Regions from separate parts of the Mesorhizobium sp. YR577 genome, predicted to be linked through region 1. Evidence: riboswitches for the same ligand, from Rfam matches in the RefSeq annotation. Region 1 holds a riboswitch; the other holds the start of a gene.

Evidence for each region. A riboswitch is a leader RNA that binds a small molecule or an ion and turns the genes downstream of it on or off. The one in region 1 is predicted to bind thiamine pyrophosphate.
Region 2: linked by a shared signal. The riboswitch ahead of thiC (phosphomethylpyrimidine synthase ThiC) and the one ahead of thiB (thiamine ABC transporter substrate binding subunit) in region 1 are both predicted to bind thiamine pyrophosphate.

The regions. Positions count from the first base shown of each region.
Region 1 is NZ_FPBI01000001.1:231,018-246,888, forward strand. It holds gene BM413_RS01120 (CarD family transcriptional regulator) at 1-231, shown strand, start outside; gene BM413_RS01125 (DUF6494 family protein) at 382-573, shown strand; gene BM413_RS01130 (acyl-CoA dehydrogenase family protein) at 587-2,374, opposite strand; gene BM413_RS01135 (RNA polymerase factor sigma-32) at 2,523-3,383, shown strand; gene BM413_RS01140 (M48 family metalloprotease) at 3,428-4,909, opposite strand; gene thiQ (thiamine ABC transporter ATP-binding protein) at 5,097-5,828, opposite strand; gene thiP (thiamine/thiamine pyrophosphate ABC transporter permease) at 5,825-7,489, opposite strand; gene thiB (thiamine ABC transporter substrate binding subunit) at 7,582-8,583, opposite strand; TPP riboswitch at 8,628-8,750, opposite strand; gene BM413_RS01160 (thiamine diphosphokinase) at 8,857-9,501, shown strand; gene BM413_RS01165 (ABC-F family ATP-binding cassette domain-containing protein) at 9,508-11,322, shown strand; gene BM413_RS01170 (hypothetical protein) at 11,657-13,276, opposite strand; gene BM413_RS01175 (adenylosuccinate synthase) at 13,337-14,635, opposite strand; gene BM413_RS01180 (DMT family transporter) at 14,848-15,738, shown strand; gene BM413_RS01185 (FitA-like ribbon-helix-helix domain-containing protein) at 15,793-15,871, shown strand, end outside.
Region 2 is NZ_FPBI01000023.1:14,358-30,228, reverse strand. It holds gene BM413_RS25845 (TetR/AcrR family transcriptional regulator) at 180-824, shown strand; gene ugpC (ABC transporter ATP-binding protein) at 973-2,112, shown strand; gene BM413_RS25835 (metallophosphoesterase) at 2,082-2,933, shown strand; gene BM413_RS25830 (ABC transporter substrate-binding protein) at 2,966-4,267, shown strand; gene BM413_RS25825 (carbohydrate ABC transporter permease) at 4,328-5,284, shown strand; gene BM413_RS25820 (carbohydrate ABC transporter permease) at 5,274-6,149, shown strand; gene BM413_RS25815 (tyrosine-protein phosphatase) at 6,149-6,964, shown strand; TPP riboswitch at 6,992-7,108, shown strand; gene thiC (phosphomethylpyrimidine synthase ThiC) at 7,228-9,060, shown strand; gene thiO (glycine oxidase ThiO) at 9,057-10,046, shown strand; gene thiS (sulfur carrier protein ThiS) at 10,030-10,227, shown strand; gene BM413_RS25795 (thiazole synthase) at 10,231-11,004, shown strand; gene BM413_RS25790 (thiamine phosphate synthase) at 11,001-11,606, shown strand; gene thiD (bifunctional hydroxymethylpyrimidine kinase/phosphomethylpyrimidine kinase) at 11,597-12,352, shown strand; gene BM413_RS25780 (NUDIX hydrolase) at 12,557-13,504, shown strand; gene nadA (quinolinate synthase NadA) at 13,572-14,546, shown strand; gene BM413_RS25770 (L-aspartate oxidase) at 14,543-15,871, shown strand, end outside.

The DNA of each region.
Region 1 (15,871 bases):
GAAGTCGTTCGCGACCTTTTCCGTGCCGAGAACCAGCCCGAGCAGTCCTATTCCGAGCGCCAGCTCTATGAAGCTGCCCTCGACCGCATGGCCCGCGAAATCGCAGCTGTGAACCGCCTGTCGGAAACCGAAGCGGTTCGCATGATCGAGATCAACCTTGCCAAGGGCCCCAAGCGTGGCGCCAAGGCCGAGGCCGACAACGAAGAAGCCGAGCAGGAAGAAGCTGCGTAAGCAGCGGCTTTCAGGCTTTCGACATTTGAAAAACCCGGCGGCAACGCCGGGTTTTTTTGTTGCCACCATTTAGGCATCGAAGATCGATCGTTATTGCTCTTGCCTCATAACGATATAAAATCCCGTCAATCCGCCAGAGGAGTGCCGGCCATGGACGAAGACGCCCTCAACATGTCGATCCGTAAATTCCTGAAGGAAGTCGGCATCACCTCGCAGCGTGAGATCGAGGCGGTGGCGCGCAACGGCAAGGTCAAGGGCGGCAAGCTCAAGCTGCGCATGACCCTGACCGCCGAAGGCACCGACCTCAACCATGTCGTGGAAGGCGAGATAAAGCTGGCTTGAGCCCGCCGTTGTTTCAGAACCACTCCGGCTTCATCGTCAATGTCGTGTCGTCCAGGCTGTCGAGCAGCGCGCGCTGGGTGCGGGCCTTGGGCAGCTCGTAGGCGAAGAAGTAGCGGCAGGTGGCAAGCTTGCCTTCGAGGAAATCCCGGTTGGCCCCGTCGTTCCTCAGCTTGCGCGACGCGGTGAGCGCCTGGCGCAGCCACATCCACGCGACCACCACATGGCCCATCATATCGAGATAGAGCGTCGCATTGGCAAGGCCGCTTTCGGGGGAACTGGCGGCCCTGCTGGCAAGCTTGCCGGTCGTCGCCACCGCCTCACCGAGATGGGCGGCCAGATCCTCGGCATGAGCGGCGAGGTTTTCGAAGGCGTGCGCCTGCGTCACGTCGGCCATGATCCTTGTGGCCAGCGTCTTGATGCCGGCGCCGTTGTCCTGCATCACCTTGCGGCCGAGCAGGTCGAGGCCCTGAATGCCATGCGTGCCTTCGTGGATGGCGTTCAGCCGGTTGTCGCGGTAGAGGCGCTCGACCGGATAGTCGCGCGTATAGCCGTATCCGCCAAGCACCTGTATCGCGTGCTTGTTGGCCTCGAGGCAGAATTCCGACGGCCATGACTTGGCGATCGGCGTTAGCAGATCGAGCAGCAATTCGGTTTCGTGGCGGGTTTCGGCATTGGGGGCTGCCTTCGTCGCGTCGACAAGAAAGGCCGTGTAGAGCAGCAACGCCAGCGCGCCCTCCACAGCGGCCTTCTGGGCGAGCAGCAGGCGCCTGACATCGGCATGCTCGATGATCGGCACCTGGGCGCTCGCTGCGTCCTTGTGGCCGGGGTGGCGGCCCTGCGGGCGCTCCCTGGCATAGACCAGCGAAGCACGATAGCCGGCGGCACCAAGGGCAGCCGCCCCAAGGCCGACGCCTATGCGGGCCTCGTTCATCATATGGAACATGTAGGTGAGGCCGCGATTGGCCTCGCCGACCAGATAGCCGCGGCAGGGCGCCTTCTCGCCGAGATTGAGCGCTGCATTCGTCGTGCCGCGATAGCCCATCTTGTGGTTCAGCCCGGCAAGCTCGACGCCGTTTCTCTTGCCCCGCTTGCCGTCCTTCCGGAGCAGGTATTTCGGCACGATGAACAGCGATATGCCCTTCACGCCGGGCGGGCTGTCGGGAAGCCGCGCCAGAACCAGATGGACGATGTTTTCCGAGATTTCCTGATCGCCGCCGGAGATCCACATCTTCTGGCCATGCAGGAGATAGCTGTCCTTGTCCGGTTCCGCCTTGGTGGTGATGTCGGAGAGTGAGGAGCCCGCCTGCGGCTCCGACAGGCACATGGTGCCGAAGAAGCGGCCCTCGATCATCGGTTTCAGGAAGCGTTCCTTCTGGTCGTCAGAGCCGAAGGCCGCGATGAGGTGCGCTGCCCCAACCGTCAGGAACGGGTAGGCTGCGGTGCTGGCATTGGCCATCGAGAAGATGAAGCTTGCAGCACTGCGCAGGGTTTCCGGCATCTGCGCGCCGCCCCATTCCTGATCGAAGCCCGCGCCGAAGAATCCGGCTTCGCGATAGGCGGCCAGCGCCTGCCCCACGCGGGGGTCCATCGCCACCTTGCCGCTTTCGAAGCGCGGCTCGTCGAGATCGAGCGCTGCCGCATGCGGCAGGAAGTGATCCATGGCGATGCGCTCGGCGGTGTCCAGCACCTCCTCCATGGCAGTCCGGTCATAGTCGGCAAAGCGCGGCAGTGCCGCCAGGCTGGCGGTCGGCAGGGCGTCGAAAAGCTGGAAAGCAAGATCGGTACGGTCGACGGAGATCATGGAACAATCCTTCGCGCGAGACGTTTCAAGGCCTGTAGGGCGATGTGCGGCGACTTCAACCCTCCCCGACCATCCCCGTCTAATGTCCACCCCCGGGTCGGAAGCCTCGAAGTATAGAGCAATTGCGCCGGAGTTTGGGAGTGCCCGGATGATTGAAGACAAAGCAAGGCGAACCATGATCCGGGCGGCCATGAAGGCGCCCTATCTCGAGCGCGGCGAGGAGCATGAACTGGCACTTCGGTGGCGCGACCACCACGACCAGGCGGCGATGCACCGCATCACCACTGCCCACATGCGCCTCGTCATCTCGATGGCGACGAAATTCCGCTATTTCGGCCTGCCCATCGGCGATCTGATCCAGGAAGGCCATGTCGGCCTTCTCGAGGCCGCAGCGCGGTTCGAGCCGGACCGTGACGTGCGTTTCTCGACCTATGCGACCTGGTGGATACGGGCCTCGATGCAGGACTACATCCTGCGCAACTGGTCGATCGTGCGCGGCGGCACCAGTTCGACGCAGAAGGCGCTGTTCTTCAACCTGCGCCGGCTGCGCGCCAAGCTGGCGCAGGGCCCGGGCATGCTTTCGGGAGAGGCGCTCTACAAGGAGATTTCCACCGCCCTTGGCGTTTCGGAATCCGATGTCGCGATGATGGATTCGCGGCTTTCCGGCCCCGATACCTCGCTCAATGCCCCCTTGGTCGATGATGGCGGCGGCTCGGCCGACCGCATGGATTTCCTCGTCTCCGACGATCCCTTGCCCGATGAAGTCGTTGGCGAGGCAATCGACGACGAACGGCGCTCTGGCTGGCTGAAGAATGCGCTCCATGTGCTGAACGAGCGCGAACTGCGCATCATCGAGGAGCGCCGGCTTCAGGACGAGGGCGCCACGCTGGAATCGCTCGGCGAAACCCTCGGCATCTCCAAGGAACGCGTGCGGCAGATCGAAAGCCGCGCGCTACAGAAGCTCAGGGTTGCGCTCGTCAAGGAAAGCCCTGCGTTTCTGAGCGCTTGATGCTGCGATTTTCCTTCTCCCACAAGGGGAGAAGGGCTCTTTCCCTACCGATCCGAAACGATCTTCACCTTGTCGCCGGCCGATACCGTGGCGCCGGGCGCAAGGCCGTTGAGCACCCTGAACAGGTCGAGCTTGCGGTCGACGCCGATCATGCCGGCAGCCAGCGTGCCCATCGTCTGGCCCGGCCTGACGGTGACGACGCGGATGCGCAGGGGTTTGAGCGCTGCCTTTTCCGCCTCGCTCAGCACGTGGAAACTGCCGCCCACCGACCGTGCCACGGCATCGAGCGAATTGCCGGCCAGCGGTGCGGCCGTCAGCAGGCGATAGACCTGGCCGTTGGCGCGGATGACGGTGACGTCGAACTGCCAGCCGTCGGCCCGCGCCTGGGCGACTGCCGCCTCGTTGCCATTGATGGTCTCGGTGCGCACGCTTGAATCCACCAGCCCGGCAACCCAGCCGCTGCGCAGATAATCGGTCAGCGACATCTTCGGCTCGATGGTCACGCCGTCGAAGCGGATCGCCATGTCGCCGGGGCCGGTCGCGGTGACGGCTGCCGCCGTATTGTCGATGGCAAAGCCTGCGGGGACCGAGAACGACACGCCAAGACGCGGATGCATGAACGTGTTGCCGCGCACATAGCCTTCTTCCGGCGTGTCGCCGAACAACAACCCGTCAATGCCGGCGAGGAAGGAATCGCGATCCTTGACCCCGGTGCCGGGAGGGCCGATCAGGCGGGCGTGGCGCTGCGCCAGTTCGATGCGCTGCGGCGTGTTGGGGTGGCTGGCCAGGAAGTCGAGGCTCGGATCGGTCGCGCCGCTGATCGAGCGGAAATCGCTGTAGGCAGCCATGGACTGCAGGAAGCGGCCGGCGGCATAGGGGTCGAAGCCGGCCTGCCCGATCGCCTTGATGCCGATGGCGTCGGCTTCCAGCTCCTGGTTGCGCGAGAACTGGGCGAGCCGGAGCTTGCCGCGGATCAGCGCCACCTTGGCCGTCTGGCTTTCGCCGAGAACGTCGGTGACGACCTTGTTGGCCAGCACCTCCTCGGCTTCCTTCTGCTGGCGCTGAAGGCCGTGATTGGCCGTCACATGGCCCATCTCGTGGGCGATGACGGCGGCAAGCTCGGAGGAATCGTTGGCGAGCGCCAGCAGCCCGCGCGTCACATAGAGATAGCCGCCGGGCAGGGCGAAGGCGTTGACGTTGGGCGAGTTGAGAATGGTGATGCGATAGGTCTGGGTCGGGTTGGCCGACACGGTGGTCAGGCTGCCGACGACCTTGGCGACCATGCGCTCAAGCTTGGGATCGGAATATTCGCCGCCATAGGTCGCGAGAATGCGCGGATGCTGGCTCTTGGCGAGTTCGGCCAGCCGGTTGTTGCGCGAAACGCTGTCGACGGTGACCGGGTTGTCGGACGGGCGGAAAGCAGATTCCGTGATGTCGCTGCCGGTCAGCGCCTGGCAGCCGGCCAGCAGTGCCACAAAAGCCACGGCAAAGCCGAAGCGCGCCGCAGGGCGCACCGGCGAGAGCATCTCTCTGGCTGTGATCCGGCAGGTCGACAGAACGGCTTCCTTTCGTCGGGCAATGACTGCCATCCACGGCAGCCCAGTGTTACGCGGACCTAGCCATACTCTTCCTGGCAAAACAAGAATGCGGATAAGCCCCTGAAACTGCTCTGGCCGCAAATTATGTCCGCTTCCGGGCGATTCAATCGAATCGCTACGCGCCAGCATCAAAACCAATATAGTCCCGGAACGCCGCAGGTCCATCTTTGGTGAAGAATGTAACGGTTTCACCGGTCGCGGCCACCGTTCCACGGTCGAGAAACACCATGTTTCCGCCGATTCTGCGGGCATCCTCTGGTTGATGTGTCACGAAAACCACAGTCATGCCGCGTTCGGCCTGAAGCGCCTTCACCAGATCGACCATGTCCTCGCGCAGGGCAGGCCCAAGCGAGGCAAAGGGTTCGTCGAGAAGCAGCACGGGCCGGTCGCGCACCAGAACGCGGGCGAGCGCCACGCGCTGGCGTTCGCCGCCGGAAAGCTCGCGCGGCAGGCGTTTTGGCTTGTCGCCAAGGCCCGTGCGGTCAAGCGCTTCGGCTATGGCGGCACGGTCGGTGTCGATTAGGCGCAGGGCCGCGGAGCGGCCGAGGCCGACATTCTGCTCGACCGTCAGATGGGCGAAGAGGTTGTTCTCCTGGAACACCATGGAGACAGGCCGTTCCGAGGGCGGCGTAGCGGTCACGTCGGTGCCGCCGATCAGCACGCGGCCCGAACGCGGCAGTTCGAAGCCGGCTATCAAATTGAGCAAGGTCGATTTGCCGGCGCCGCTTGGCCCCATCACCGTGGTGATCGCGGCCGGCTCGATCGCGAGGTCGAAATCCACCCCCGTCTCGCCATAGCTGAAGGCCACCTTGTCCAGCGTGATGCCGGCACCTGTCCTGTCGATCATCGCGAAGCGTCCTTTCCGAGCCGGTCGGCGACAAGCATCAGCACGAGGCAGAGAAGGCCGAGCATCAGGGCAAGCCCGGCTGCATCCGCGGTACGATAGCTGCCCATGCGGGCGAGCAGAAGATAGGGCAGCGTCTGCACGGAATCGCTGCCGAACAGTGCGATGACGCCGAGATCGCCAAGTGACAGCTCCATGGCGAAGGCAAAGGCGGTCGAAAGCGGGCGGCGCAAAACGGGCCAGTCGACCAGCCTCAGGCGGTTCCAGCCGCTGATGCCGAGCTGGGCGCAGAGGCGCTCGTGCCGCTCGCTGGCGGCGTCATAGGCTGGGCGTATGGCGCGGATGGCGAAGGGCATGGCCATGACCGCATTGACGGTGACGACCATGATCGGCGCAACAGTGAAGACATCGCCCATATGGCGCAGCAGCACGAACCAGCCCGCACCGAGGACGATGGGCGGCACCACCAGCACGAAGCCGGCGCCTGTGTCGGTCATGCGCTCCAGAAAGGTCTTTTCGCCGGCCCCGCGCCGCAAGGCCAGCGCGCGCCGCGCCATGATCAGCGACAGCGCCAGCATGGCCGACAGGCAGGCGGAAAGCGTTGCCAGCACGAGGCTGGTGATCGTCGCCTGCCGCACCGTGCTTTCGCCGGCGAGGCGGAAAAGATCGGCGTTGAGTCCGGCAAGGACGGTCGCCAGCATCGGCCCGGCAACGAAGGCAAGTGCGGCAATGAGAAGGACCGCGTTGAGGGCGGTTTCGCCACGCCCGGCGGAGACATAGCGGCGCTGCGTCACCGACAGATTGGCATCGCCGGTGGTGTTTGCGCCGAGCCGCATCAGCGCAAACACGACCGCCATGGTGAGCGCGATCTGCAGCAGCGTCAGTGCCACGGCGCGGGCGGGGTCGAAGTCGAAGCGCAGCGACTGGTAGATCGCGACTTCCAGCGTGGTGGCGCGCGGGCCGCCGCCCAGTGTCAGCACGATGGTGAAGGATGTGATGCACAGCATGAAGACAAGGCCGGCGACACCCGGCAGGCTGGCGCGCAGGGCCGGCCATTCGATCAGGCGAAAGCTGGAGCGAGCACCCATGCCGAGCTGGCTCGCCAGCCGCCACTGGTCGGCAGGCACCGTGTTCAGGGCCTCCAGAAAGAGGCGGGTCGCCAGCGGCAGGTTGAAGAAGACATGCGCGACCAGAATACCCGACAGGCCGTAGATGCCGGGCCAGTCGCCGCCGCCGATGGTCGAAAGCAGGCCGGAGAAATAGCCGGCGCGGCCGTAGAGGGCGAGAACGCCAAGCGCCACGACGATGGCCGGCAGCGCCAGCGGCACGGCAAACAGGCGCAGGATCAGCCCGCGCCCTGGAAATGCCGGGTGCCGGGAGAGGGCGCGCGCGACGAAGATCGCGGGGATGATGGAAAGCGTAGCTGATAGAAGCGCCTGCCACAGCGTGAAGCGGGCGACGCGGAAGAGGTAGGAATCGAAGGCGGCGATAGCGCCGGACGTGTCGCGCGCGCCTTCGAGGATCAGGCCGAGAAACGCGCCGCCGATGAGGACGGCTATCGCGGCAAGCGCGATGATGCCGGCGGTGATGCGCCTATCCCTCCCCCTTGAGGGGAGGGTACGGCCGAAGGCCGGGGGTGGGGTCGGTGCGGCCGTACTCGACATTCAATTGCGCCTCGCGCTGCCTCCGGCAACCCTCTCCGTCGCCTGCGGCGACACCTCCCCCTCAAGGGGGGAGGAAGGCCGCCGCCGCCCGCTCACTTGCTCATAACCCCCAGCCACTCGTCCACCCACGCCTTGCGGTTGGCGGCCACGTCGTCGGCGCTGATCTGCAAGGTCTTCGCCGGCTTTACGAGCTTGTCGAAGGCCGGGTTGAGCGGCTTGTCGGTCTTGCCGGCGGGGAACATCCAGTTGGTTTCGGGAATGGCGTCCTGGAAGCCGGGCCTGGTCATGAATTCCATGAACTTCTTCGCCAGTGGGTTCTTCGCGCCGGTGGTGGTGATGCCGGCGACTTCGACCTGCAGGTAATGACCCTCCTCGAAGGGTGCAGCCTGATATTTGTCCGTGCTCTCAGCGATCATGTGGTAGGCGGGCGAGGTGGTGTAGGACAGCACCATCGGCGCTTCGCCCTTGGTGAACAGGCCGTAGGCCTCGCTCCAGCCCGGCGTCACGGTCAGCACGCGGTTCTTCAGCTTGGCCCAGGCTTCCGGTGCCTTGTCGCCATAGACCGCCTTGACCCAGAGCAGCAGGCCGAGGCCCGGCGTGGACGTGCGCGGGTCCTGGATGGCGATCTTTTCCGAAGGATCGCCCTCGACCAGTTCCTTCAGGCTCTTGGGCGGGTTCTTCAGCTTCTCGGTGTCGTAGACGACGGCGAAATAGCCGTAGTCGAAGGGCACGAACGTATCGTCCGTCCAGCCGCCCGGCACCTTGATGCTGGCGAGATCGATGCCGGAGGGCGAAAACAGGGCGGTGGCCTTGGCCTCGGTGGTCAGGTTGGTGTCGAGGCCGAGCACGACATCGGCCTTGGTGGAAGCGCCCTCCAGCTTGACGCGGTTCAGCAGCGCCACGCCGTCGGCCACCGAGACGAACTCGACATCGCAGCCGCACTCAGCCTCGAAGGCCTTTTCCACCTGCGGGCCCGGGCCCCATTCGGCGGTGAAGCTCTCATAGGTGTAGACGGTGAGTTTTTCAGCGGCGAGCGCCGGCAGGGCGGCGGCCACGGCAAGGGTGGAAACGAGCGAGAATAGCAGCGTGCGCATCGGCGCCTCCTTCATTAGCGTTGAAAGGGAATTTGAAGCGCCGGGCGTCCGAAGCATCTAATCCCTCCGCCGGTACAAACCGGATCAGGTTCAGCGGGTTGGCCGGGTTTCCCCCTTGCCTCTCAGCCGGCTCACGAAAATCGTGTCCGGCACCCCGTTAGAGCGGGATCAGACATAGGACCAAGCGAAGAGGCGCGCAAGCGGTAGTTTCGGGCTGCGCGGCGCATTGGCGGCTTCCCGTATGGCCGCGCGGCATGATAGAGGCGAGCCACCATGAGCCGATTTTTCATCCTGCTTGGCGGCGAACTCGTCCGCACGCCCCGCATCGACGCGCAACTCGAAGGCAGCCGCATCATCGCGGCCGATGCCGGCATCGGCCATGCGGCGATGCTTGGCGTGACGCCGGAGCTGTGGGTCGGCGATTTCGACTCCGTTCCGGAAAACCTGCCCGAAAGCTACGCAGCTATACCGCGCGAGACCTTTCCAGCGGAAAAGGACAATACCGACGGCGAACTGGCGATTGCAGCAGCGCTCAAGCGCGGCGCGACCTCGCTGGTGCTGGCCGGCGCCTTCGGCGGCCCGCGCGCCGACCATGCCTTCCTGCATCTGGCGCTGGCCCTGAGGCTGGCCGAACAAGGCACGCCGACGGTGCTGACCAGCGGCGCGCAGGAGGGGCACCCGCTGCTGCCCGGCACGACCGGTTTTGACTATGCCGACGGCACGCTGTTTTCCGTGCTCGGCTTTTCCGAATTGTCGGGCCTCACCGAAATCGGCGCGAAATGGCCGCTCGACAATGTCGAGGTCGCCTTCGGCTCATCGCTGACGCTCTCCAACGAAGTGCGCGGAAGCCTGCGCATCACGCTCGAACGTGGCCGCGCGCTGCTGCTCGCCCATCCTTATCCTCTTCCGGAACACTGAAAAGACATGGCGCCACCGCTTCTCAATCTCGACGGCATCCGGCTGACCTTCGGCGGCACGCCGCTGCTTGACGGTGCAGCACTGTCGGCCTCGGCGGGCGAGCGCATCGCGCTGGTCGGGCGCAACGGCTCGGGCAAGTCGACGCTGCTCAAGATCGCCGCCGGCATCATCGAGCCGCAGGACGGCGAATTCTTTCGCCAGCCCTCCGCGACCATCCGCTATCTGCCGCAGATGCCCGACATGGAAGGTTTTGCGAGCGTGCGCGCCTATGTTGAGGCGGGTCTCGGGCCGGCTGACGATCCCTACCGCGCCACCTATCTGATGGAACATCTCGGCCTGACCGGCGAGGAGCGCCCCGACGATCTTTCGGGCGGCGAGGCGCGGCGTGCCGCACTTGCCCGCGTCATGGCGCCTGAGCCCGACATCCTGCTGCTCGACGAGCCGACCAACCATCTCGACCTGCAGGTGATCGAATGGCTGGAAGACGAGCTCAACCGCTCGTCCTCGGCACTGATCGTGATTTCGCACGACCGGCGCTTTCTCGAGCGCGTATCGCGCGCCACCGTCTGGCTCGATCGCGGCCAGACACGCAAGCTCGACAAAGGTTTCGCGCATTTCGAGGAATGGCGCGACACCATCCTCGAAGAAGAAGAGCGCGAACAGCACAAGCTCGGCCGCCAGATCGTGCGCGAGGAGCACTGGCTGCGTTATGGCGTGACCGCGCGGCGCAAGCGCAATATGCGCCGGCTGGGTGAGCTTCAGACGATGCGCCAGCGCTTTCGTGGTCACAAGGGCGCGGAAGGTGTGGCGACCATGGTGGCGAGCGATGCCGCCGAATCCGGCAAGCTGGTCATCGAAGCCAAGAACATCGAGAAAAGCTTCGGCGATCTCACCGTCGTCAAAGGCTTTTCGACACGCATCCAGCGCGGCGACCGCATCGGCCTGGTCGGACCCAACGGTGCCGGCAAGACGACGCTGCTGAAGATGCTGACCGGCGAGTTGCAGCCGGATTCCGGTTCGGTGCGGCTCGGCACCAATCTGGAGATCGCCACCCTCGACCAGAAACGCGAGGCGGTCGATCCGCAGGAAACGCTTGGGCATTATCTCACCGACGGGCGCGGCGACAACCTCGTCATCAATGGCGAGGAGCGCCACGTCGTCTCCTACATGAAGGACTTCCTGTTCAAGCCGGAGCAGGCGCGCACGCCGGTGCGCGAGCTTTCCGGCGGTGAGCGCGCCCGGCTGCTTTTGGCGCGGGTGCTGGCGCGTCCGGCCAACCTTTTGGTGCTCGACGAGCCGACCAACGATCTCGACATGGAAACGCTGGAGCTGCTGCAGGAACTGGTCGCCGGTTTCGCCGGCACGGTCATCCTCGTCAGCCACGACCGCGACTTCCTCGACCGCACCGTCACCAGCATCATCGCACCGGACGGCGAGGGGCGCTGGATCGAATATGCCGGCGGCTATGCCGACATGCTCGCCCAGCGCGGCGGCACGCGGCTGAACGACCGCCGTGCGGTGCAGAAGCAGGCCGGCGACACGCCGCGCGCCGAGAGCGCGTCGGAAGCGCAGAAGGGACCGGCGAAGAAGCTTTCCTTCAAGCAGAAATTCGCGCTGGAAAGCCTCCCCGGAAAGATGGCTGCCGTCTCGGCCTCGATCTCGGCGCTGGAAAACAACATCGCCGACCCGGCCTTCTACGAGCGCGACCCGAAGGGGTTTCAAAAAACCATCGCCGCCCTCGACAAGGAACGCGCGACGCTGGTTGCCATGGAAGAGGAATGGCTGGAACTGGAAATGCTTCGGGAGGAGCTGGAGGGGTGAGACATGTCCGACCGTAGGTCGGCGAAAAGCCAACGATTTGGCTTTTCGAATGTCGAACGCCCGGAGCCCTAGCGGAGGGCCGGGAGGCGTTCGATCGAAGGGCCTGTGCCCCGCCGACGCCTAAGATTCTCTTCCTGATCTAAAGTTCGCGCTGCCCCTCATCCCCCTGCCGGGACCTTCTCCCCGTAAACGGGGAGAAGAAGGCTGGCCGCGACCTCGCCGCTTCTTCCTTCTCCCCGTTTACGGGGAGAAGGTGGCCCGAAGGGTCGGATGAGGGGCAGCGCGAACCTATGCGAGTTCACGCCGTCTCAAGCCAAAAAAGAGTCTGACGTCATCACCCGCTGCGGGCTGCGTCCCAGGCCTTGATGGCCTCGTCGAAGGCCTTCTGGCCGGGGATGCCCTTTTCCATGGTGAACAGGGCGCGGCGGCCGGATTTGTAGACGATCGGCACGTCGATCCAGCTCTGGCGGCGCAGCAGGGCCATGTTGGCGTCCATCTCCTGCTTGCCGTCGTTGAGAGCAACGAGGAAGAAGCCATCGGCTATCTTCGCCGGAATGCCGATCAGCGGGCTGCCGGCCTCCTGTTCCGATCCCTTCATCGACACGCGCAGGATGTTCTCTATGCCGCCGCCCTCGAAGCCGTCTGGCGTCAGAAAGATGACCTCGATGATGTGGCTTGCCGGCAGGGTCTGGTCGGCGTTGCGGCGGATGGTCATGCGCAACTGCAGATCCTTGCCGGGAATGGTCGCCTCGGCGCGGATCGCCGGCTCAGGCGGCAGGTCGCCGCCCGGCGATTCCTGCACCACCGACCAGACGATGCTGCCCGGTTCGGCCGAACCCTCGGCGACGTTGGTGCGTTCCTCGTAGAAGATCGCTCGCTGGCCGACGGCCACGCCCGGCTGGGCAGCCGGCGCGCCGGGAGCGGCAGGTGTCTGGCCCTGCGCGGCAGGTGGCGCTGCCGGGTCCGTGGTTGCGCCGGGTGCCGCGGGGGCGGGCGTCTCCGGCGGCTGGGTCACCGCCGCGACAGAGGTTCCCTCGCCGATGGCGGCAGGCCCGCCGGCGGGGCCCGGGTCGATCTCCGAGCCGTCGGCGTTCAGGCGCTGGGTGAATTTGGGCTCGCTGTCCGTGCCGCCATTGGCCGGAGGCGGTGCCGCAGGCGAGGGTTGCTCCCCAGCCGGCGGATTGGCAGCGGTGTTGGTCTCTGGCTGTGCCGGGGTCGTTGCCGGCGGTGTCACCGAAGGCGTCGTCGTTGCCGTCTCGCTTCCGTTCGTGCTGAACAGGTTGGCGAAGGCATCCTTGTTGAGCCAGACGCCGTAGCCGCCACCCGCAATCACGGCAAGGGCGATCACGGCCGCGATCAGGCCGCCATAGCCGCGCTTGCGGGTTTCGCTTTCCCGCTCGTCTGTTTGAATGTCGTCGTCGTCATTTTCCGGACCGAACACGTCTTCGCGGACCGGGGCTTCGCCCCTGGCGGGTGCTGCGGCAGGAGGCGCCGTCACGACAGGCGTGGTTTTGGGCCACAAGTCGCCCTTGGGGGCAGGCTCAGCCTTGGGTTCTGGTTTTGGCGAGGGGTCAAACGCGGCCGGCGCGACGGGTGCAGCCGGCACGGGCGGCCTTGGCGCGCTGTCAGCCTTGAATGTGTTGTCGAAACGCGGCTTTGGCGGCTCGGTCTTCTGGCGCTCGATGGAGGCGAAGACGTTTTCCAGCTCCTCCAGCGGGTCGCTGGAGATCTTCGGACCGGGACGCGGTGGGTATTCCTTTTCCACCGCCTCGATGGCGTCTTCCAGCGCGCGCTTCTGGCGGTCGACGACAGCCTGCGGCGGCGGCGGGTTTATCGCCGCGAGCTTCGCGGCAATTGTTCCGCGGGCCTTGTCGTAGACCTTCTGGCGCAGTTCGGGCGTAGCTTCGCTCAGCCCATCCAGCGTCTTCTTCAGAACCGCAACGAAATCTGCCATGCTTTTGTCGACCTGTGGTTTCCTTCCCGCCTTGCCGCGAAGCGGCGGGAAGGGGCAAAATTAGTCTTGAAAGGGATCGGTCACAAGTATTGTGTCGTCCCGCTCAGGGCTGGTTGAAAGGAGCGCCACCGGCGCGCCGATCAGTTCCTCTATATAACGAACATACTTAACAGCCTGTGCCGGCAGATCGTTCCAGCTGCGCGCGCCGGCAGTCGTTCCCTTCCAGCCTTCCAGCGTTTCATAGATCGGCACGACGCGCGCCTGCGCGCCCTGGCTCGCCGGCAGATAGTCGATCGTCTCGCCGTCCAGCGTGTAGCCGGTGCAGACCTTGATCTCGTCGAGGCCGTCGAGCACGTCGAGCTTGGTCAGCGCGATGCCGTTGATGCCGTTGACGGCGACCGCCTGGCGCACCAGCACCGCGTCGAACCAGCCGCAGCGGCGCTTGCGCCCGGTGACGGTGCCGAATTCATGGCCTTTGGTGCCGAGGAATTCGCCGACCTCATTGTCCTGTTCGGTCGGGAACGGGCCTTCGCCGACGCGCGTCGTGTAGGCCTTGGTAATGCCGAGCACATAGCCGATCGCGCCGGGGCCGACGCCCGAGCCGGGCGATGCCTGGCCGGCAACGGTGTTGGACGAGGTGACGAAGGGATAGGTGCCGTGGTCGATGTCGAGCAGCGTGCCCTGCGCGCCTTCGAACAGGATGCGCGCGCCTGCGCGGCGCTTGTCGTCGAGTATTTTCCACACCCGGTCCATATAGGGCAGGATCGCGTCGGCAACGGAAGTCAGCTCCTGCATGATCGTCTCATGCGCGACTTCGGGATGACCGAGCCCGCGGCGCAGCGCATTGTGGTGCGTCAGCAGCCGGTCGACCTTCAGGGGCAGCGTATCCAAATCAGCCAAGTCCATCACCCGCACGGCGCGGCGCCCGACCTTGTCTTCATAGGCAGGGCCGATGCCGCGGCGGGTCGTTCCGATCTTCGTTCCGGAATTGGAGGCCGCGTCTTCGCGGAATCCGTCGAGTTCCCGGTGGAGGGACAGAATAAGCGCCGTGTTTTCGGCTATTTTCAGGCGTTCGGGCGTTACTTCCACGCCGAGCGCGCGCAATTTCTCCGCTTCGGCGACGAAGGCATGCGGATCGAAGACCACGCCGTTGCCGATGACGGAGAGCTTGCCGTCGCGAACGATGCCGGAAGGAAGCAGCGACAGCTTGTAGACCTTGCCATCGACGACGAGCGTGTGACCGGCATTGTGGCCGCCTTGAAAACGCACCACGACATCGGCGCGTTCCGACAGCCAGTCGACGATCTTGCCCTTGCCTTCGTCGCCCCATTGAGAGCCGACGACAACCACATTGGCCATGTTTTCTTCCCTTCCAGCACCGCGAAGCAGGCGGCGAACACGTAAAAATGACAGGCCTCTATAGCGTCATGCGTTTTGGAAGGCGACCATTCTTTGCACGGTTTCTCGGCAGTTGTGGGTAATCAGGCACAACAATTTCCGCGTTTGGCGCTGTTTACGCGAACCCGCATCCATTCTACGCCGGTATCTCAAGCCCGCCGCCGGAAATTCCCATGCATCGAAACGCCTATCTGCTGCTTATCCTGACCACGCTGTTCTGGGGCGGTAATGCGGTTGCCGGCAAGCTGGCGGTCGGCCATATCTCGCCGATGCTGCTCACCACCATACGCTGGGGGCTGGCAATGACAGTGCTGCTCTTCATCGGCCGGGCGCGCCTGAAGCACGACTGGCCGGTCGTGCGCCGGCATCTGTGGCTGCTGACCGCGCTCGGCGGGCTGGGCTTCACGGTATTCAACATGGCGCTCTATACGGCGCTTATCTACACCACCGCGATCAATGCCAGCATCGAGCAGGCAGGCATGCCGATGCTGATCTTCGCCGCCAATTTCCTGCTCTTCCGCCTGCACGTCACCTGGGCGCAGATCGTCGGCTTCGTGCTGTCGGTCGTCGGCATTGTCTTCACCGCGACCCATGGCGAGCCTCAGCGTCTGCTCGAGCTCGACGTCAATTTCGGCGACGCGCTGATGCTCATAGCGGTGCTGGTCTATTCGGCTTACACGGTGGCGCTGCGTTTCAAACCGGCCATCCACTGGCAGAGCCTGATGATCATGCTGACGGGAACGGCTTTCGTCACCAGCGTTCCCTTCGCGGTCGCCGAATTCTGGACCGGCAATGCGATCGTTCCGGACGGGCAGGGCTGGGCGATCGTCCTGTTCACGGTCGTCTTTCCGTCGCTCCTGGCGCAGATATTCTACATCAGGGGCGTGGAACTGATCGGCGCCAACCGCGCCGGCCTGTTCATCAACCTCGTGCCGATCTTCGGAACATTGCTGTCGATCGTCATCCTCGGCGAAGATTTTCACCTCTATCACGCGGTTGCCATGGCGCTGGTGCTGGGCGGCATCGGGCTGGCGGAGCATAGCGGGCGGAAGATGGCGGGTTGAAACTCTCGACCCCCATGTCGATATTTGCTATCATGATAGCAAAGGAGAATTGCCATGGCGCAATTGCTGGTCCGACAGCTCGATGACGACGTAAAGCAGCGCCTTCAGGAGCGCGCGGCAAAGCATGGCGTCA
Region 2 (15,871 bases), on a different contig from region 1:
CTGAAATGCGCACTCAATACACAGCGCTCGAAGAAAGATGCCGGACCTATGGTTAAGAACCTCTGAACAAAACAGTCGGCCCACTGACGGTATCCGACCATGGATGCGATACATGTCATGCCAGCTTCATGTGCGGGGCAGACAATCATCGCTCACATTTCCTGATCGCGTGTGACGCAATGCTCTCTACGGCCAACCCGACCGCGCTGAAGCTTCTCGACGCATGCGAGCATGTGCTTTGCGAGGTTGCAGCGTTGGAAGACGTCACGGTCAGGCGGGTCGCCGGCGAAGCCAATGCCAATCCATCGGCCATAAGCTATCATTTCGGCTCGCAGGAAAAGCTCATCATAGCAGTGGCACACCGCGTCTATCGGCGATTGAATGCCGAACGTCTTGTCCTTCTGCAAAAGGCTGTGGCGCGGCGCATGCCGGCACCGCCCGATCTCGAAGAAGTCATCGCTGCCCTGATCGGTCCTTCCGTGCGCTGGAGTCTCGACCCCGCATCCAGTTATGCCGTGCTGACCCATTTCACGCATATGGCCCAACGCAGCCGCGACCCGGAACTCTACCGCACAATCGTCGAGGGCGTAGAGCATCACATGGCATTCGTCCCTTACCTCCGGCGGATTGCGCCTTGGCTGGACGAGGCGGAAGTCGGCTGGCGCATCAGTTGTGCTCTTGGCATCCGTTCGCAGGTCATCCACAGCCGCCTACGCACGGAAGTGCTGACCAACCATACGATCGATCTCAACGATCCCGGCGAGGCAATCCGGCGCATGGTTGAGGTGATTGCGCCGATGTTTCGTCGCACCGCCCGTTCCTGATCTGCCGCCGGTACCGGCATTCCGGTGGTCGGCCGGCGTGTTGGTGGCAGCCCCATTAGAACATTGTTCGAAAACTGTCATGAGACGGAAATGGGTGGCCTCTATCGAGACGCCAGAATGTTGGCGATTGTCGAAGGAGCTCACTCCCATGGACGGCATCGAGATTTCGGCCCTCCACAAGATCTACGGAAAGACGCCCGCAGTACGCGGCGTCAACCTGTCGATCGAACCGGGCGAATTCGTCGTCATTCTTGGCCCTTCGGGCTGCGGAAAGTCGACGCTGCTGCGCATGATCGCCGGTCTTGAGGACATAACATCCGGCACGATCTCCATCGGTGACACGATCGTCAACCAGGTTGAACCCGGCGGACGCGGCTGCGCCATGGTGTTCCAGAACTATGCGCTTTATCCGCATATGACGGTTGCAGAAAACATCGGCTATGCGCCGAAGGTCGCAGGTGTTTCCAAACTCGAGCGCCACGCCCGCGTTGCCGACGTCGCCGCCATGCTCGGATTGCAGGGCCTGCTCGATCGCCGTCCAGGACAATTGTCCGGTGGACAGCGTCAGCGCGTTGCGATGGGTCGCGCCATGATCCGCGCGCCGCGCGTCTTCCTCTTCGACGAACCCCTATCGAATCTCGACGCAAAACTCAGAATCCAGATGCGGCTTGAGATCAAGCGGCTCCATCGCGAACTGAAAACCACGAGCATTTTCGTGACCCACGATCAGATGGAGGCGATGACGCTTGCCGACAAGCTCGTGGTGATGAATGGCGGCCTGATCGAACAGGTCGGAGCGCCGACAGACATATACCATCGCCCGGCCACGCGTTTCGTGGCGGATTTTCTTGGTTCGCCGCCGATGAATTTCATTCCTGGCCGGATCGGCGCCGAGGGCCGCGCCGTGGCAAATAATGGTCTTCTACTGTGTGCCGATGCCTTTTGGGAGCTGGCGCCGAACACGGAGATCGTCATCGGAATAAGGCCTGCGGCCCTACAAATCAGCGATTTCAAGGCTTTGGGCGGCCTGCCCTTCGATATCGAAATGCAGGAAGACCTGGGCACCGAGCTCCACATTCACGGCGTGGCTGCCAGCCAGCGCGTGACCATGGTGCGGCCGGCAGACAGTCCACTTCCGACAGATCCTTTCGCAGTCTCGATTCCGGCCCGCGCAATCCACCTCTTCCGCGTGAGCGACGGCAAGCGCGTCGATCCGCATGTCATCAACCTTCCCGAAACACTCAACGGAGATTCTCGATGGAACGCGAAACAACTTTTGTCCATCTGACCGACCTGCATATCGGACGGCCGGGCTATGAGGACCCGCATCTCTTCAGCGACACGACAGCGACGCTGGAGACAATCCTGGAGATGGTCGCAACGATCTCGCCAAAGCCGAGTTTCATCGTCGCCAGCGGCGATCTGACCAACCGTGGCGATATCGAGAGCTTCGGCGAACTAAAGCGGATCATGGGCGCGCTGGACATTCCAGTCCTCTACGCGCTCGGCAATCACGACACGCGTGAAGGTTTTTATGAGGGTTTCCTGGAGCAGGGAGAGCATTCTTCCGCCCCCTATTTCCATGATCGCGTCATTGACGGCGTGCATGTCATCGCGCTGGATTCGTCCATTCCCGGGCAGATCGGTGGCAATATCGAGCCGGAACAATTCGCCTGGCTGGAACAGGTTATCGTGACGAATCCCGGGCTGCCCAAACTGATCGTCTCGCATCATGCGCCGGCAATCGGCAACGAAAATGAATTCGCGCCGTGGCGCTCGATCCGGGTCGAGGACACGCAGCGCCTCGCCGATATCCTGAAAGGTCGCAATGTCGTCGGCCTTCTCAGCGGGCATGTTCACTACGACCGCGTTTCAGTTTGGCACGGCATCCCGGTCGTCATTGGTATGGGTCAGCACGCCGCCACCGACATCCTGCAGAAGGACGTGCTGCGCATGGTCAATGGCGCCTCTTTCGCCATCGGCACCATTCGCGATTCCGGCCTGACGGTAAGTTTCGTGCCGCTGCCTTCGGACCGCGCCGAACTCAACCGCTATCCCCTCGATTTCCTGCGCAAGCTGAATGAAGGCGAGACACTCGCCGCAGAGTGACAGGCCATATCCGATCACAAAGGACGATCACGATGCTTAGAAGAGAATGCCTTAAGCTGATGCTTGCCGTCGGAACGGGCCTCGCCATTCCGGCTGGTCTGGCACAGGCGCAGATGGCCGAAACCGTCGACAAGCCGGTCACCATCACCTTCTACAACTACAATCTGGCATCGGCGAGTGCTGGGGCCGATGCCACGCGCGAACTCCTCAAGGAGTTCATGGATGCCAATCCGAACATCAAGGTCGAGGGCATTCCGGTGCCTTCGAATGAGATTCTGTCACGGGTCCAGGCCGACATCGTCGCGGGTCAGCAGCCGGATGTCGCCCAGCTTGTTTTCCGCGACTTGATCTACATCGCCAACGATCTCGGCGCGAACGCCCTTGAAGATATGGTGCCGGCTAAAGAACTCTCCGAGCATCTCTCCGGAATGATCCCGCAGGGCCTGGAACTCGGCAAGTTCGACGGCAAAACCTATGGGCTCGCCTACACCTTTTCCACGCCGATCCTCTATTACAATGCAGACCTCTTCCGTCAGGCAGGGCTCGACCCAGATCAGCCACCGAAGACATGGGCGGACGTCAAGGCCGCTGGCGAGGCGATCAACCAGAAGACCGGCAAAAACGGCTTCTTCCCCGGCGCCTACGGTCCGGTGGACGGCACCTTCGTTTATCAGGCCATCGAAATGTCGAATGGCGGAAATGTCCGCGACGGCAACACGCTCACCTTCGCCGACGGCGGTGCGCTGGAAGCCGTGAAGATGCTGCGCGACATGGTCGACAGCGGCGCCCATGCCCGCATCGATGTCGGCAGCCACATGGACACGATGGCGAGCGGCAATCTCGGCATGTTTCTCTACACCAGCGCTGTGCAGAACAGCCTGTCGAAATCAGCCAAGGACAATTTCGATCTGCGCGTCACCGCTATGCCGTCCTTCGGCGACAAGCCGACGCGGCCGACCAACTCAGGCAGCGCACTCTACGTCTTCAGCAAGGATCCGGCCAAGCAGCGCGCGGCCTATGAACTCCTGAAGTTCCTGACTTCGAAGCACGCTTACACGATCATCACCTCTAAGATCGGCTATCTGCCGCTTCGGCTCGATATCGTCGACGATCCCCAATATCTCGGCGAGTGGGTGAGGGCCAATCCGATGATCCGCCCGAACCTGGAACAACTCTCTCGGCTGACGGCCAATGTCGCTTTCCCCGGTCCGAACTACCGGCAGGTCGAAAAGATCATGATGGACGGCGTTCGTGAAGCGATCTTCGGCGAAGCGGATGCAGAAGCCGTTCTGAAACAGGCGCAGGCGGATGCGCAAAGCCTGATGCCGCAATAACCAGCAGATAACAGGATGCGGGCCAACTCGCCCGCGTCCGCCAGTTCGAGGTCGATAGCCATGAGTTTTACCGTAGCTGCGTATTCCGACGCGGGCTCCTACGCAGGGGGCCGACGCTCGCTGTTGAAGCGGCTTTTTACCGACCCCCGGATTGCGCCCTGGCTCTACCTCGCGCCCGTACTCGTGACACTGATCATCTGGATTTACGTTCCGCTCTTCGAGGCGTTCCAGCTCTCGTTCTACCAATGGAACATGCTGCCGACCGCACCAAAGGCCTTCGTTGGCCTCGAAAATTACCGGCGACTGTTCATCCTGCCGGAGATGCAGCGCGCGCTATGGAACACGGCGATCTATATCATCGGCCTGTTTCCGATGTCCGTCATCATTCCGCTTGCGGTGGCGATCTTCACTCAGGACCTGAAAGGGCCGCTGCGCAACCTCTACCGTACGTTGATTTTCGTGCCGATGATCATCGCGCCGGTGGTCGCCGCGATCGTGTGGCGCTGGCTGCTCAATGAAGATCACGGTCTCGTCAACCATGCACTCGTCGGTCTCGGCCTGTCGAAAATCGGCTTCCTGCAGGACCCGAAATATGCGCTCGGCACTCTGATCTGGATAACGGGATGGAAGCTGATCGGTTTTTCGACGCTGCTGTTTTCGGCCGCCAATGCCAGCATCAATCCGAGTTATGTAGAGGCTGCCCGTATGGACGGCGCGACGCGCTGGCAGATCATCCGCGATATCCGCCTGCCATTGCTGTCGCCGACCATCCTGCTCTTGTCGATGATGACCATCCTGTTCGGTGCGCAATGGAGCTTCACCTATATCAACGTGCTGACCCATGGCGGCCCGCTGAAATCGACTACCAACATCTTTTACCTGCTTTGGGACTATGGCTTCGGCAGCCTGTCGGTCGGCTGGAGTTCGGCCGCCGGTATGATCGCCTTCGCGGGCTTTTCCGCGATCGCCTTCGTTTGTCTGAGGCTCATGCAGAGGCGCGCCGTCTATGACAATTAGCCAGGACTTTTCCACTACCCGCCTGGATGTTTCCCGGCAAACGACCGTTCGCCGGACGATTTCCGTCGGGTCGATCGCCGTCCATGGAACAATGATCCTTCTCGTCGTGATTGCGATTTTTCCGGTCTACTGGATGGTCGCCTCCTCGCTGAAGCCGGAAAACGAAATTTTCTCGACAACGCTCTGGCCGCTCTCGCCTTCGCTCGAAAACTACAGCTTCGTGCTGACCCAGATTCCGATGCTGCGGATGCTGGCCAATACGACAATCGTGTCTGCCGCAACGGCGGCGTTCCAGGTTCTGACCGGGCTGCTTGCGGCCTATGCGCTGGTGCGCTGGCGCTTCCGGTTCTCGGGGTTGGTCTATGGCGTGATCGCACTGTCCTGGCTGGTTCCGTTCCAGGTGACGATGATCCCGAATTACGTGCTTGCCTCCCGGCTTGGGCTGCTTGACACATTGACAGGTCTGGTGGTGCCGCATGCGGCGGCGGCCTTCGCCGTGCTGATGCTCTACCATGCCATGAAGTCGTTTCCGACCGAAGTGATCGAGGCAGCGCGTATGGATGGGGCGAGCCACTTGCGTATCCTGTGGGAGATCGTCGTGCCCAATATGCGCGCCTCCCTTGCTTCCCTCGTCATCCTTGCCTTTATCTCGGCATGGAACGAGTATTTCTGGCCACTGCTTCTGTCGCGCAGCATCGAAAATTCGGTGGTCCAGATCGGTCTGCAGATGTTCATGACCCAGGAAGGAAATCTCTGGGGACCACTAATGGCTGCTTCGACGCTTGCCAGCCTGCCCATCCTCGTCATCTACCTTATTCTCCAGCGGCAGGTGATCGAATCCTTCATGAAATCGGGACTGCGTTGATGACCAATTCCCCTGCCCGCCTCATTCGCCTCGCCGGCGCACATAATGTTCGTGATCTTGGCGGTTATGCCACAAAGGATGACGGCGAGACGAGATGGCGCGCGCTCCTTCGCGGCGACGGTCTGCACCTCTTGAACGAGAACGACATGAGCGTTCTGGTCAATGAAGGGCTGCGCACCGTCATCGACCTGCGTAGCGTCCACGAGCTTGCGATCGAGCCCAATCCATTCGCATCGCATGCCATCATCCAATATCGCAACATTCCGCTCTTTGGCGCCCTTTCGCCTATAGATGCCGTGCGCGAATCGAATGGTGCACTGTTCGACATGGCGGCTCGCTATCGCGATGCCATCGATCAATGCCGGGAGCCGATCGCCACTGTACTGACTGCCATCGCCGAGGCTGACGAGGGCATCGTGCTCTTTCATTGCAGTGCGGGCAAAGACCGGACCGGCATCATCGCGGCCCTATTGCTGTCGCTCGCGGGGGTCGAAGACGACACGATCATAGCCGATTATGCATTGACGACTTCGATCGCCGCACCGCTTATCGAGCGCCTGCGTGCACAGGCTCTCACACGCGGCACAGACCCGCATCTGGTGGAAAGCTTCCTTGCCTGCCCCCCCGAAACGATGCGCGCGACGCTCAGCCACCTTAACGAAAATCATGGTGGCACATTCCACTATCTTGCAGGCATGGGCCTCGATGAGCGGGCACTTCGAAAGCTGAAAAGCCGCCTTGTTCCAGTCAGCGCGTCAGCCGGGAAATCCGGATCGTCGGAAGAACTGCACAATTCAGAGCAATTCAACGGTTGACAACTCCCGGCACATTCATCCACCCTTGACCCTCACCAGGGGAGTCCCGACAAGGGGCTGAGATACTGCTGGCTTTCGCAGCGCAGTGACCCGTTGAACCTGATCCAGTTCATACTGGCGTAGGGACGGTGCGGAAGCTTCGCGGGTCGCAGACCCAGGCAGAATCATCCCGGGCAGATTCCCGGATTCAGCAGGCGAAGCCTCTCTATCCTCCTTTCGGCATAGGACTGGGTCTCCAATGCGACCAAGCAAAGGAGGTCCATATGAATGCCTTGACCCCAACCGTGACCGTTGGCGAACTGCCGGCTTCGCGAAAAATCCACAAACCGGGAATCATCCATCCCGAACTGCGCGTGCCGCTGCGCGAGATTTCGGTGCATCCGAGTGCAGGCGAGCCACCCGTAACGGTCTATGATCCTTCCGGCCCCTACACCGACGCTAACGTCAAAACCGATATCGAAGGAGGGCTTGAGCGCCTTCGCGAAGGCTGGATCGTCGCGCGTGGCGATGTCGAGCGCTACGAGGGCCGTGTCATCAAGCCGGAAGACAACGGCTTTGTCTCCGGCAACCGGCTGACGCCGGAGTTTCCGGTGCGCAACCAGCCCTTGAAGGCTGAGGGCGGCAGGGCCGTCACGCAACTTGCCTATGCACGCGCCGGCATCATCACTCCCGAAATGGAGTTCGTCGCCATTCGCGAAAACCTCGGCCGCGAGAGGGCGTACGCCGCGCTGGAGCGCGACGGTGACAGTTTTGGCGCAGCGATTCCCGATTATGTCACGCCGGAGTTCGTGCGCGACGAGGTGGCGCGCGGTCGTGCCATCATCCCCTCCAACATCAATCATCCCGAAAGCGAACCGATGATCATCGGCCGCAATTTCCTGGTCAAGATCAACGCCAATATCGGCAATTCCGCAGTCACCTCTTCCATGGCCGAGGAGGTCGAAAAGATGGTGTGGGCGATCCGCTGGGGCGCCGACACGGTGATGGACCTGTCCACCGGCCGCAATATCCACAACATTCGCGAATGGATCATCCGCAACTCGCCGGTTCCGATCGGCACCGTGCCGCTCTACCAGGCGCTGGAGAAGGTGAGCGGCATCGCCGAAGACCTAACCTGGGAGGTCTATCGCGACACGCTGATCGAGCAGGCCGAACAGGGCGTCGACTATTTCACCATCCATGCCGGCGTCCGGCTGCCCTACATTCCGCTGACCGTCAATCGCGTCACCGGCATCGTCAGCCGCGGCGGGTCGATCATGGCCAAATGGTGCCTGCATCACCACAGGGAAAGCTTTCTCTTCGAGCATTTCGAGGAAATCTGCGACATCTGCCGCGCCTATGACGTTGCCTTCTCGCTCGGCGACGGCCTGCGCCCCGGCTCCATCGCCGACGCCAACGATGCCGCGCAATTCGCCGAACTGGAGACGCTTGGCGAACTGACCCAGATCGCCTGGGCCAAGGATTGCCAGGTGATGATCGAAGGTCCTGGCCACGTGCCGATGCACAAGATCAAGGAGAACATGGACAAGCAGCTTGCCGTCTGCGGCGAGGCCCCCTTTTACACGCTTGGACCGCTCACCACCGACATTGCGCCCGGCTACGATCACATCACCTCCGGCATTGGTGCAGCCATGATCGGCTGGTTCGGCACGGCGATGCTCTGCTATGTCACGCCGAAGGAACATCTCGGCCTCCCCGACCGCGACGACGTCAAGACCGGCGTCATCACCTACAAGATCGCCGCCCATGCCGCCGATCTTGCCAAGGGGCATCCTGCCGCCAAAATCCGCGACGATGCTTTGTCGCGGGCGCGTTTCGAGTTCCGCTGGGAGGACCAGTTCAACCTCTCGCTCGATCCCGAGACGGCGCGGTCGTTCCACGACCAGACGCTGCCCAAGGAGGCGCATAAGGTCGCGCATTTCTGCTCAATGTGCGGGCCAAAATTCTGCTCGATGCGCATCTCTCACGACATCCGCGCAGAAGCGCAGAAGGAGGGCATGGCGGCGATGGCCGCGAAATATCGGCAGGGCGGCGATCTCTACATGCCTGTCGATGAAGCCGGAAAGCCCGCCGTTGAAACGGCGCTGGTGCCATGAAAGCGCTGGTCAAAGGGGCCGGTGTTGCCGGCCTGACTGCCGCCTACGAACTTGCGACGCTGGGGGCGATCGTTACCGTCGTCGACCCGCGCCGCGACACCACGGGCACTGCGTCGTGGTATGCAGGCGGTATGCTGGCTCCCGATTGTGAGCGCGAGAGCGCAGAGCAGATCGTCCAGGATCTGGGCCTCAATGCCGCCGACTGGTGGGAAACAGCATTGCCGGGCTATGTCACCCGCGCCGGCACACTGGTGGTGGCTGCTGGCCGTGACGCCACCGAACTGGCCCGCTTCGCCTCACGCTCCAATGGGTTCCAGACATTGGGCGAAGAAGAGATCAGCGCGCTGGAGCCCGATCTTGGCGGTCGCTTTCGCCTGGCGCTGCATTTTGTCCGCGAAGCGCATCTCGACCCCCGCGCGGCACTCACGGCACTTCGCGACAGGCTGGAGCGGAAAGGCGTGTCGTTCGTCGAAGGCGCGCCTGGGTGGACGAAGCGTTTCGACGTCACCATCGATTGCACGGGAATGGCAAGGGCGAAGGCCGATCCGCAAATTCGTGGCGTGCGTGGTGAAATGGTCATCCTGCACACGCCGGATGTGTCACTGTCGCGGCCCATCAGGCTGCTGCATCCGCGCTTTCCCGTCTATGTCGTCCCGCGAAACGACCATCACTTCATGGTCGGCGCGACGATGATCGAAAGCGACGCCATAGGCTCGATCACCGCGCGCTCGATGATGGAACTGCTGAATGCCGCCTACACCATCCATCCCGCTTTCGCAGAATCGGAAATCGTTGAGAGCGGGGTCGGCATCCGCCCGGCCTTTCCCGACAATCTGCCGCGCGTGACGCGCAACGGTAACGTCATCCACATTAACGGGCTTTATCGCCATGGCTTCCTGCTGGCGCCCGCCATGGCGCGGCAAGCGGCCGACCTGGTCTTTAGCCGACAGACGACAACGGAGCGTATCCATGAAGCTTGTCATTAATGGCGAGGTACAGGAGGTGGCGGCCGACACTCTGGCGGCGCTAATGGCCGAACTCGACTACGAGGGGAACTGGCTGGCAACGGCCCGCAACGGCGAAGTCGTTCCGGTGACGGAACGAAATCTATGCCGGCTCACAGACGGCGACCGCATCGAAATCCTTTCGCCTATGAAAGGAGGCTGAGCAATGCTCTCCCTTTACGGTACCGAAATGTCCTCACGCCTGCTGCTTGGCACGGCACTTTACCCCTCACCCGCAATATTGGGTGATGCCGTCACAGCCTCGCGAACGGAAATCGTCACCGTGTCACTGCGGCGCGAGGCGGCGGGCGGCAGGACGGGCGAAAAATTCTGGTCACTGATCCAGTCACTCGGCATTCGCGTGCTGCCCAACACCGCCGGCTGTCATTCGGTCAAGGAGGCGGTCACCACGGCCAAAATGGCGCGCGAGGTCTTTTCAACCAACTGGATCAAGCTTGAGGTGATCGGCGACCACGACACGCTGCAGCCCGACGTTTTTGGGTTGGTCGAAGCCGCACGCATCCTTGCTGCGGATGGTTTCGAAGTATTCCCCTACACCACGGACGACCTGGTCGTTGCCGAACGTCTTCTGGAAGCAGGCTGCAAAATCCTGATGCCCTGGTGTGCGCCCATAGGCTCTGCGCGTGGGCCGCAGAATATTGAAGCATTGCGCAGCCTTCGCGGTCATTTTCCCGATACGCCGCTGATTGTCGACGCCGGCATCGGCCGGCCGTCCCATGCCGCAACCGTAATGGAACTCGGTTTCGACGCGGTGCTTCTCAACACGGCGGTCGCCAAGGCCGGCGATCCCATCGGCATGGCAACCGCTTTCGCCAAGGCGATCGAGGCAGGTCGCTCGGCATTTCTCGCAGGCATGCTCGAACCACGCGATATGGCCGTTCCCTCCACCCCTCTTATCGGCAAGGCGGTGTTCTCGTGACACTCGACCCTTTCTATCTCATCGTGGACAGCGCCAACTGGATCGAACGCCTGGTTCCGCTCGGTGTAAAACTCGTGCAGCTACGCATGAAGGACATGGAAGAGCCTGCCCTGCGGCACGAAATCCGCGCGGCCAAGACCATCTGCGTGCAATATGGCTGCCAGCTTATCGTCAACGACTACTGGCGGCTAGCAATCGAAGAAGGCTGCGATTTCGTCCATCTCGGGCAGGAGGACCTTGCCACGGCCAACCTTGGGGCGATCAGGCAGGCCGGTCTCAAACTCGGCCTCAGCACGCATGACCACTTGGAACTGGAAACAGCGCTGGCCGCCGCCCCGGATTATATCGCTCTCGGCCCAATCTATCCGACAATTCTGAAGGCGATGAAATGGGCGCCGCAGGGGCTCGACCGCATCGCTGAATGGAAGACCCGCGTTGGAGACCTTCCGCTCATTGCCATAGGTGGCCTTAATATCGAGCGGATCGACGGCGTCTTCGCTCACGGCGCCGACAGCGCTGCAGTCGTCACAGACATTACGCGCAATTCCGATCCGGAGGCGCGAACCTGCGAATGGATTGCGGCGACCGCACGATGGCGATGAACGGCGATCCGCATGTTCTCATCGTTGCCGGTTCGGATTCTTCAGGCGGGGCCGGCATCGCCCGCGATGTTGAAGCCGTTTCTGCGCTTGGGTTGCGGACCTGTCTTGCGGTCACCGCCGTGACGATTCAGACGCACCGCTCGGTCGAACACATCGAATATATAGCCCCCGATCTCGTAGCCGCGCAGATGCGCGCCGCGCTGGCTTCCAACACCATCGCCGCAATCAAGATCGGTATGCTCGGCACTGTCGGAGCCGTCGAAGCAGTGGCTTCGGTTCTGTCGGAACATCCGTCCGTTCCAGCGGTGCTCGACCCCGTGATGGCTTCCTCCTCAGGACGATTGCTTCTGGCGCAAGAAGCAATCGACACCTTGAAAACCGACCTCATGCCACTTTGCCGGCTGGTCACACCGAACTTGCCTGAACTTGCCATTCTCACCGATACGCTGCATGCCAGAGATGAGACGGAAGCGCTCCATCAGGGTCGCTTTCTGCTCAATTCAGGTTTGCAAGCCGTACTGATCAAAGGTGGTCATTCCCCGGGGCCGAATTCGACCGATGTCCTGCTGTGCCCCGATGAAACCCCCGTCCGCTTCAACGCACCTCGCATAACCGGAGAAATGCGTGGAACCGGCTGCATGCTTGCCAGCACAATTGCCGCGCATCTGGCGCTTGGCGACTCGCTCGAAGACTGCGTTCGCAGTGCAAAACGCTACGTCTTCGACCGCTATCGTCAGCTCGCCTGATCGACAGGTTCAACCCCAAGCCCGTTCGCCGCTGCACCATTGCAGCAAACGCGTCCTTCCTATCGTCATTTATGGGTAACGATTTCCGGGCAGATTTTTGTAGGTACGCGGGTGAAAAACTGCCAAGGATACACACATGGTGGCCTGCCAGCGCGAATCTAGGGCCGCATCTGGGAGATCAAGGCGGGACAAGACAGCCAGGCGATGAAAGAGACCGAAAGAACCCACGAGCGTCACGCTGTCGCCGCCGATCTTATCGCCGTTCTGGTCGCCGTCACCAATGGTCAGCCGGCCGTTCTGACTATTCAGCAGGCCAGCGCCCTGCCCTCGGGTCCGTTCGAGCTCAGCCATCGCTCGTTGCAATCGGGGTTGCGGGACTGGGTCGAGCAGCAGACCGGCCATCCGCTCGGCTATATCGAGCAGCTCTACACTTTTGCCGACCGTGACCGGACCGGCGGCGAGCGCACGCAGCGCGTCATCTCGATCAGCTATCTCGGCCTGACCCGGGAAGACCAGGCGTATGGTTCGAAGCAATCCGGCTGGCGCAGCTGGTATGATTATTTTCCCTGGGAAGATCACCGTGCCGGGACGCCGACAATCCTGTCCGAAGTTCTGGCACCTCGGCTGCGGCTCTGGGCCGACGAGGCGGACGATATGGAAACGCGCCGCGACCGCTGGCAGCGCGCGAGCATTGCCTTCGGCCTGGACGAGCGTGGTTGGAACGAGGAGTTCGTTCTGCAGCGCTATGAGCTGCTCTTCGAGGCTGCCCTCGTCGAGGAGGCGCTGCGCGGCCGCAAAAGCAGCAACGCGCAACTGATCGCCGGCAGGTCGATGATCGCCGATCACCGGCGCATTCTTGCGACCGGCATTGCCCGGCTGCGAACCAAGATCAAATACCGTCCGGTCGTGTTCGAACTGATGCCGCCAGTATTCACGTTGCTGCAATTGCAGCGTGCCGTCGAGGCGCTGGCCGGACTGCTCGTTCACAAGCAGAACTTCCGCCGCCTCATCGAACAGCAGGACCTTGTCGAGGAGACCGGCGAGACGACCTCCGATACCGGCGGGCGGCCGGCCAAGCTGTTCCGCTTTCGTCACGCCGTGCTTGCGGAACAAACCGTCGCAGGAACAAAATTGCCCCTCTCACGGACTTGACAATCCTTATGCTCAAGGTAAGCATATGCCTATCTTATACTCACTTCGAGCATAATAGGGTTGGAAAATGTCCGGCATGTCGCTTACCGCAGCTTCGCTCTACGACCGGGTTCAGCGGGTCATTCCGCCGATCGAATGGCCGGTCTTCTCCGACGACATAGATGCCATCCTCGCGCTCAAGCGCGAGCGCAACGCGGTCATCCTGGCGCATAACTATCAGACGCCGGAAATCTTCCACTGCGTTGCCGACATCGTCGGCGACAGTCTGGCGCTGGCCCGCAAGGCGATGACGGTCGAGGCCGATGTAATCGTTCTTGCCGGCGTACATTTCATGGCCGAGACGGCCAAGTTGCTCAATCCGGGCAAGACGGTGCTGATCCCCGACATGGCGGCCGGCTGTTCGCTGGCCGACTCGATTACGCCTGAGGACATCCTCCTGCTGCGCCAGCGCTATCCCGGCGTGCCAGTCGTCACCTACGTCAACACATCGGCTGCAGCGAAAGCCGAATCCGACATATGCTGCACCTCCGGCAATGCGAAGGCCGTGGTGGAATCGCTTGGCGTGCCGCGCGTGCTCATGCTGCCCGACGAATATCTGGCGCAGAACATCGCCGCTCAGACCGACGTCGAGATCATCGCCTGGAAAGGCCATTGCGAAGTGCATGAGCGCTTTACGCCGCGCGATATCCACGAGCTGCGCGAGGCTCATCCCGGCATCACGGTGCTCGCGCATCCCGAGTGCCCGCCGGACGTTGTCGCGGAAGCCGACTTCGCCGGCTCCACCGCGGCCATGTCCGACTATGTCGGACAGAAAAAACCGGCGCGGGTCGTGCTGATTACCGAGTGCTCGATGAGCGACAACGTTGCCGTCGAGCATCCCGAAGTTGATTTCATCCGCCCCTGCAATCTCTGCCCGCATATGAAGCGCATCACACTCGGCAACATCCGCGCCGCGCTGGAACAAAATCGGCACGCCGTGACGATCGATGCCAGCGTCGCGGCGCGTGCGCGGCTCGCAGTCGAGCGCATGCTGGCCGTATGACCATTGACGCTCACGATCTTTCCGGTCGCCCCATTATCATCGGCGCCGGCATTGCCGGCATGATGACCGCGCTGGCGCTGGCACCCGAGCCGGTCGTACTGCTCACCAAGGCACCTCTGGGTGCGGAAGCATCCAGCGTTCTCGCCCAAGGCGGATTGGCGGCGAGCCTCGGTGCCGACGACAGCCCCACCCTCCACCTTGCCGATACACTCGCCGCCGGCGACGGGCTCTGCGACCCGGCAACGGCAAAGCGAATTGTCGAGGCGGCACCGGCCGCGATCGAAACACTTGAGCGCCTTGGCGTCGCCTTCGACCGAACGACCGCCGGCATGATAAGGCTCGGTCTTGAGGCCGCCCATTCACGACGACGCATCGTTCATGCGGCAGGTGATGCCACCGGTGTGGAACTGGTTCGCGCGCTTGCCACTGCCGTGCGTCGCACGCCGACGATCACGCTTCTCGAAGGGTTGGAAGCGCGACAGCTGTTGATCGAAGACAACGCAATTGCAGGCGTGCTCGCTGCTGGATCATCTGGCGACGTGGCACTTATGACGGGAAGGGTCGTTCTTGCCACCGGCGGCGTCGGCGGGTTGTTCCACGATACCACCAATCCACTCGGCAGCTTTGGCCAGGGGCTGGCGCTGGCTGCGCGGGCAGGTGCGGTTCTTTCCGATCTCGAATTTGTCCAGTTTCATCCGACCGCGCTAGACGGCCCAACCCGGCCGATGCGGCTCATCAGCGAGGCGGTGCGCGGCGAAGGCGCAGTGCTGATCGATGAAAATGGCTTCCGCTTCCTCAAGGATTTGCCGGGTGGCGAACTGGCGACACGCGATGCGGTGGCGCGCGGGGTCTTTCGCCACCTCGCCAAAGGCCACCGCGTCTTTCTGGATGCACGCGAAAGGCCCGGCGCGAATTTCGCTGCCCGCTTCCCGGCAATTGCTGGCTTCTGCCACGAGGTGGGACTGAACCCAGCATTGGAGCCAATTCCGGTGCGCCCCGCAGCGCATTATCATATGGGCGGCATCGCCGTCGACGAAGCTGGCCGTAGTTCCATCGCCGGCCTGTGGGCATGCGGCGAAGTCGCCGCAACGGGATTGCATGGCGCCAACCGTCTCGCCAGCAATTCGCTGACCGAGGCGGTTGTCACGGCTGGCTGGGTTGCTGCGAGCGTAGCTGAAACGGCAGCCCGCTCTTGTCGGCCCTCAATGCCCGCGCGCATAGCACCGCGACCCGACGCGTCTTCCGTGCGGTCGACTGTGTCTCGCGCGCTCGGCGTCGAGCGCAACGGTGACGAACTGCGCGATGCCATCGCAGCCCTCCTGTCA